Rhodopseudomonas sp. BAL398: one gene and its partner. The protein of the gene in region 1 interacts with the protein of each later gene in a pairwise test. Links are inferred from orthologs where the notes say so. Each region holds a gene or a part of one and is shown on either strand. Other genes may lie near its edges.

What was found.
Region 2: the proteins of gyrA (region 1) and gyrB interact in binary tests that used the Escherichia coli proteins (3 or more experiments, as listed by UniProt). The link is inferred for Rhodopseudomonas sp. BAL398 from one-to-one orthologs.

What each region holds. Positions count from the first base shown.
Region 1 is NZ_CP133111.1:1,015,170-1,018,847, reverse strand. The notes cover bases 155-3,514. They hold gyrA (DNA gyrase subunit A), read right to left. Parts: upstream 3,115-3,514; coding sequence 355-3,114; downstream 155-354. Other genes in these bases: hflX (GTPase HflX), read right to left, coding at 3,338-3,514; RBJ75_RS04765 (hypothetical protein), read right to left, coding at 155-230. Outside these bases: more of RBJ75_RS04765, read right to left, coding at 1-154; more of hflX, read right to left, coding at 3,515-3,678. UniProt on the Escherichia coli protein: A type II topoisomerase that negatively supercoils closed circular double-stranded (ds) DNA in an ATP-dependent manner to maintain chromosomes in an underwound state.
Region 2 is NZ_CP133111.1:4,660,767-4,664,139, reverse strand. Bases 319-3,373 are described here. They hold gyrB (DNA topoisomerase (ATP-hydrolyzing) subunit B), read left to right. Parts: upstream 319-651; coding sequence 652-3,096; downstream 3,097-3,373. Other genes in these bases: RBJ75_RS21975 (NAD(P)-dependent alcohol dehydrogenase), read right to left, coding at 3,149-3,373; RBJ75_RS21985 (FadR/GntR family transcriptional regulator), read left to right, coding at 319-338. Outside these bases: more of RBJ75_RS21985, read left to right, coding at 1-318. UniProt on the Escherichia coli protein: DNA gyrase negatively supercoils closed circular double-stranded DNA in an ATP-dependent manner to maintain chromosomes in an underwound state.

The DNA of each region.
Region 1 (3,678 bases):
ATGGCCGTAACGATCGCAACAAGAACACCCACGAAAACGAGATAAAGCGCGGGCCGTATCCTTGCCTCGGTGTCAATCCCAAATATTCCTACCGCGGCGACCGCAATAAATGCCGCCATACCACCAAAAATTAGTGCGGCTTCGCGCGGATGACTTTGGCTCCATCTTGCGAGCCACTGGAATGTGCCGCGCTGGGTTGTAGAATCCGTTCCGTCCCCGAGATCAGCCATATTCGCTCCCCCGCTCTACTCAGGGTAGCAAGGTTTCCGCTCTCAAGCAAATCACCTTGCCTAGAGATCGAGCAATCGAACGCAGCGTTGCATCGGCCGAGAAGGATCCTCCATCGGCGGCGGATCAGCCGCCGTTGCCGCTGTCAGTGTCCTCGCCGATATGTTCGACCGACACCACATGCTCGTCGTCGGCGGTGTCGAACACGGTCACGCCCTGGGTCGAGCGGCCGACGATGCGGATGCCGGCGACCGGGCAGCGGATCAGTTGGCCCTTGTCGGTCACCAGCATGATCTGGTCGTGGTCGTCGACCGGGAACGAGGCCACCAGCTTGCCGTTGCGGCTGTTGACCGCCATCGCCACGATGCCTTTGCCGCCGCGGCCGGTGGTGCGGTACTCGAACGACGAGGTTCGCTTGCCGTAACCGTTTTCGCTGAGTGTCAGCACGAACTGCTCGTTGGCCGACATCTCGGCGTAACGTTCCGGAGCCAGCGAATCCAACGCGCCCACCTCCTCCCCCTCAGCCTCGGCGGCCAATTCGGCGATCGCGGCCTCGTCACCATTGGGGGCGGCGTCTTCGCCGGTGGCGGCGCGACGAATGGCACCGGACTGTTTCAGATACAGCGCGCGCTCGGCCGGCGCCGCATCGAAATGGCGCAGAATGGTCAGCGAGATCACCTGGTCGCCGCTCGCCAGCGACATGCCGCGCACGCCCATCGAGGCGCGGCTCTGGAACACGCGGACCTCATTGACCGCAAAGCGGATGCACTGGCCGCCAGCGGCGGTCAGCAGCACGTCGTCGCGATCGGTGCAGATCTGCACGTCGACGATCGATTCGCCGACATCGAGCTTCATGGCGATGATGCCGGAGCGGCGCACATCGACGAAGTCCGACAATTTGTTGCGCCGCACGGTGCCGCGGGTGGTGGCGAACATCACGTCGAGCTCGGCCCAGGAGGATTCATCCTCGGGCAGCGGCATGATGGTGGTGATGCCCTCGCCCTGCTCCAGCGGCAGGATATTGATCAGCGCCTTGCCGCGGCCGTTCGGCGGCGCGATCGGCAGCCGCCAGACCTTTTCCTTGTAGACCTGGCCGCGCGACGAGAAGAACAGCACCGGCGTATGGGTCGAGGCCACGAACAGCCGGCTGACGAAATCCTCTTCGCGGGTCGCCATGCCGGAGCGGCCCTTGCCGCCGCGACGCTGCGCCCGATAGGTCGACAGCGGCACCCGCTTGACGTAGCCGGCATGCGACACGGTCACCACCATGTCCTCGCGCTGGATCAGGTCCTCGTCCTCGACCTCGCCCTCCTGCTCGATGATCGTGGTCTTGCGCGGCGTGGCGAATTCAGCCTTCACCGCCGTCAGCTCGTCCTTGATGATGCTCTGGACCCGCGCGCGCGAGCGCAGGATCTCAAGATAATCGGCGATCTCGAGCGCCAGCTTGTCGAGCTCTTCGGAAATTTCCTCGCGGCCCAACGCCGTCAGGCGCGCCAGCCGCAGATCCAGAATCGCCTTGGCCTGCTCGAACGACAGCCGCGCGGTGCCGTCGTCGGCCAGCCGATGCCGCGGATCATCGATCAGCATGATCATCGTGGCGACGTCCTTGGCCGGCCAGTCGCGCGCCATCAATATGTCGCGCGCCGTGGCCGGATCCGGTGAAGTCCGAATCACCCTGATGACTTCGTCGATATTGGCGACCGCGATCGCCAGACCGACCAGGATGTGGGCGCGGTCGCGGGCCTTGTTGAGCAGGAACTTGGTGCGCCTGGTGACGACCTGCTCGCGGAAGGCGATGAACACCGTCAGCAGGTCCTTGAGATTCATCACCCGCGGACGGCCGCCGTCGAGCGCCACCACATTGGCGCTGAAATTGGTCTGCAGCGGCGTGAAGCGGTACAGCTGGTTCAGCACCACTTCGGGCACCGCGTCGCGCTTCATCTCGATGACGACGCGAAAGCCGTCGCGATCGGATTCGTCGCGCAGATCGGAGATGCCCTCGATCTTCTTCTCGCGCACCAGTTCGGCGATCCGCTCGACCATGGTGGCCTTGTTCACCTGATAGGGAATTTCCGAGATGATGATGGCCTCGCGCTCCTTGCGCGCCGGCTCGATCGTCACCTTGCCGCGCATCACGATCGAGCCGCGGCCAAGCTGATAGGCGGCGCGAATCCCGGCGCGGCCCAGAATGATGCCGCCGGTGGGGAAATCCGGGCCCGGAATGATGTTGATCAGGTCGTCGATGGTCAGCGCCGGATCGTCGATCAGCGCGACGCAGGCGTCGATCACCTCGCCGAGATTATGCGGCGGGATGTTGGTCGCCATGCCGACCGCGATGCCGCCGGCGCCGTTGACCAACAGGTTCGGAAATTTCGCCGGCAGCACGCGGGGTTCGCGGAACGAGCCGTCGTAATTGTCCTGGTAATCGACGGTGTCCTTGTCGATGTCGTCGAGCAGGCCCTGCGCGATCTTGGTCAGGCGCGACTCGGTGTAACGCATCGCGGCGGCAGAATCACCGTCGACCGACCCGAAATTGCCCTGACCGTCGATCAGCGGCACGCGCATCGAGAATTCCTGCGCCATCCGCACCATCGCGTCATAGACCGACTGGTCGCCATGCGGATGATACTTACCGATGACGTCGCCGACGGTGCGCGCCGATTTGCGATAGGGCTTATTCCATTCGAAGCCGTTTTCGTACATCGCGAACAGAATCCGGCGATGCACCGGCTTCAAACCGTCGCGCGCATCCGGCAGCGCACGGGCCACGATCACGCTCATGGCGTAATCGAGATACGAGCGCTTCATCTCGTCGAGGATCGAAATCGGGCGGATATCCGAAGGCGCCGGCGGCTCCCCGGGCTTGTTATCGTCGGTGTCGGACAATGGTGATTTCCGGTGAGAATCTGATCGGCGATTTATAGCCGATCCGGCGTCTGCAAACCACCTTTAACTGGCCCGGCCGGCGGGTTTTTCCCTTCGTTTTTCCAATTACTTAGGCGGCGCACCCGACCTCCTCGAACGGGTCATTCCGGGGCGCGAGGCAGCAGGCCGAATGAACCCGGAATGATGCCGTTCTGGATTGCGAACGCAGCAAAGGCGCAGGCGCTCAGTGCTCGTCCGGATGCGGGGTGGCGCCGAACCGGTTCACGACGATGTCGCGCTTGGTCTCGTCGACCCGCACCGTCATCTCGAACCGGCCCTCATGCAGGTCCTTGCGCAGCACCTCGGCATTGCGATGCAGCCAGCTGATGCCGGCGCCATCGGCGGCGTCGATCGACAGGTCGAGCGCGATCCGGCTCAGGGCCAGCCGCTGCTCGATCGCCGCCAGCAGCTCGTCGATGCCCTCGCCGGTCACCGCCGACACCATGAAGCACGGATGCTCGGCCGGGCGCCTGGCGGCGATGTTGCTGAGATTCTCGCGCTGCTCCGGTTCGAAGCGGTCGATCT
Region 2 (3,373 bases), 3.6 Mb from region 1 along the record:
CCGCGCTCGACCTCATGCGCGATGCCACCGTCGCCCGGCTGCATCGTGAAGACGCGGATTTTGCCTTTCACCTGGCGATCGCACAGGCGACCAACAATCACTACTACGTCTCGTCGATGACCGCGCTGAAGGACCACATCCATGTGGGCATGAAATTCCACGGCAATTCGGTCTCCGGGGCGCAGAGCAGGCTGGAGAACGTCTTCGCCGAGCACGGCGGCATCTTCGAAGCGATCCGCGCCCGCGATGTCGAACGCGCCCGCGCATTGATGCGCAGCCACCTCGAAGGCTCGCGCGACCGCGTGTTCGAAGGTCGCATGCTCGATTTGTCGCTGTGAGGCCGCCACGCGCACCGGGCTGCGCGCGAAAGACCGCAGCAGCGCTGGCAGGCCGGGCGCCGGCGGTTTTGCGCCTCGCAATTTGCACCTCTCGCGGCCCTTCCCGGGCGTCGTTTCGGAGCGCAAATCGACCGATTTCGCGGGCCCCGAAAAGGCCCCTCGGACGACTTGAAAAACAGGATAAAAACCCCAATTATTCAAAGGCTTGTTAGGTGCGACTTTGCACTAGGCGCAAGCCGTCTTTCATGGCACAAACCAAGCTGTTCGACCGCGTTTCCTACGCCGTTGATTCGCGCATTTTCGAAGGCCACTCATGACAGAACCCGCCCGGCTGCCGACCGCCGAAATCGAAACCTCGGTTCCTCCGATCGAATATGGCGCGGAATCGATCCGGGTGCTGAAAGGCCTCGACGCCGTGCGCAAACGGCCGGGCATGTATATCGGCGACACCGATGACGGCTCCGGCCTGCACCACATGGTCTACGAGGTCGTCGACAACGCCATCGACGAGGCGCTGGCCGGTCACGCCTCCGCGGTCGAAGTGGTGCTCAACGCCGACGGCTCGGTCACGGTGCGCGACGACGGCCGCGGCATTCCGGTCGACATCCACAAGGGCGAAGGCATCTCCGCGGCCGAGGTCATCATGACCCAGCTGCACGCCGGCGGAAAATTCGACCAGAACTCCTACAAGGTCTCCGGCGGCCTGCATGGCGTCGGCGTCTCGGTGGTCAACGCGCTATCGAGCAAGCTCGAACTGCGGGTCTGGCGCAACGGCAAGGAACACTTCGTCGAATTCGCCCATGGCGACGTGGTGGCGCCGCTGGTGGTGGTCGGCGATGCCAATGGCAAGCGCGGCACCGAGGTGACCTTCCTGGCCTCGCCCGAGACATTCACCCACATCGAATATGATTTCGCCACGCTGGAGCATCGCCTGCGCGAGCTCGCCTTCCTCAATTCCGGCGTCAACATCGTGCTGTCCGACCTGCGTCACCCGGTCGAGAAGCGCGAGCAGATGATGTATGAGGGCGGCGTCGAGGAATTCGTTAAATATCTCGACCGCAACAAGAAGGCGATGGTGCCTTCGCCGATCGTCATCAATGCCGAGCTGAACGGCATCGGCGTCGAGGCGGCGCTGTGGTGGAACGACAGCTACCACGAGAACGTACTGTGCTTCACCAACAACATCCCGCAGCGCGACGGCGGCACGCATCTGGCGGGCTTTCGCGGCGCGCTGACGCGCCAGGTCAACGGCTATGCCGACGCCATCGCCAAGCGTGAAAAGATCGCGCTGACCGGCGACGATTGCCGCGAGGGCCTGACCGCGGTGCTCTCGGTCAAGGTGCCGGATCCGAAATTCTCCTCGCAGACCAAGGACAAATTGGTGTCCTCGGAAGTCCGCCCGGTGGTCGAGAACGTGCTCAACGAAGCACTCGCCGCCTGGTTCGAGGAACACCCCTCCGAGGCCAAGGTGATCGTCGGCAAGGTGGTCGAGGCCGCCTCGGCGCGCGAGGCGGCGCGCAAGGCGCGCGAGCTGACGCGGCGCAAGGGCGCGCTCGACATCGCCTCGCTGCCGGGCAAACTCGCCGACTGTCAGGAGCGCGATCCGGCCAAATCCGAATTGTTCATCGTCGAGGGAGACTCGGCAGGCGGCAGCGCCAAGCAGGGCCGCAACCGCGAATTCCAGGCGGTGCTGCCGCTGCGCGGCAAGATCCTCAATGTCGAACGCGCCCGCTTCGACAAGATGCTGGGCTCCGAGCAGATCGGCACGCTGATCACCGCGCTCGGCACCGGGATCGGCCGCGACGATTTCGACATCGCCAAGCTGCGCTACCACAAGATCATCCTGATGACCGACGCCGACGTCGACGGCGCGCATATCCGCACCCTGCTGTTGACGTTCTTCTTCAGGCAGATGCCGACCCTGATCGAGGGCGGCTATCTCTATATCGCGCAGCCGCCGCTCTATAAGGTGACGCGCGGCAAGTCCGAGCAATATCTCAAGGACGAGCGCGCGCTGGAAGACTATCTCATCGAAACCGGCCTCGACGACTGCGTGTTCAAGCTCGCCACCGGCGAGGACCGCACCGGCCGCGACCTGTTGGCGCTGGTGGAAGACGCCCGCGTGATCCGCGGCACGCTGCACAATCTGCACAGCCGCTACAATCGCAAGGTGATCGAACAGGCGGCGATCGCCGGCGTGATGAATCCGCGCGTCACCGGCGACCTCGCCACCGCCAACGCCGCTGCCGATTACATCGCCAAGAGGCTCGACGCGCTGGCCGACGAGGTCGAGCGCGGCTGGGTCGGCCGCTTCACCGAGGGCGAAGGGTTTACCTTCGAACGCACCATCCGCGGCGTCAAGGACGTGGCGATGATCGACGACGCGCTGCTCGGCTCGGTCGACGCGCGCAAGCTCGACGAATATGCGGCGCGGCTGCAAGAGGCCTATCCGCGCCCCGGCACGCTGCGCCGCAAGGATACCGAGACGCCGATCCACGGCCCCGTCAGCCTGTTTGAGGCGGTCACCGAGGCCGGGCGCAAGGGCGTGGCGCTGCAACGCTACAAAGGCCTCGGCGAGATGAATCCGGAGCAGCTGTGGCACACCACGCTCGACACCAATGCGCGCTCGCTGATGCAGGTAAAAGTCCGCGAGGTCGACGAGGCCGACGACATCTTCACCAAGCTGATGGGCGACGTCGTCGAACCGCGCCGCGAATTCATCCAGGAGAATTCGCTGGAAGCCAATGTGGATGTGTAACCAAGTGGATGTGTGACCGGCGGCTTCGTTGCCGCCGATCACGTGTTTCAGGTCAATCCTTCAGCGATGCCATGTCGATGACGAAGCGGTAGCGCACATCGTTCTTCAGCAGGCGCTCATAGGCCTCGTTGATATCCTGGATCCGGATCATTTCGACGTCGCTGACGATGCCGTGCTCGGCGCAGAAATCGATCATCTCCTGGGTCTCCGGCATGCCGCCGATCGCCGAGCCCGCTAGGCTTCGGCGGCCAAGAATCAGATTGCCGCCGACCACCGG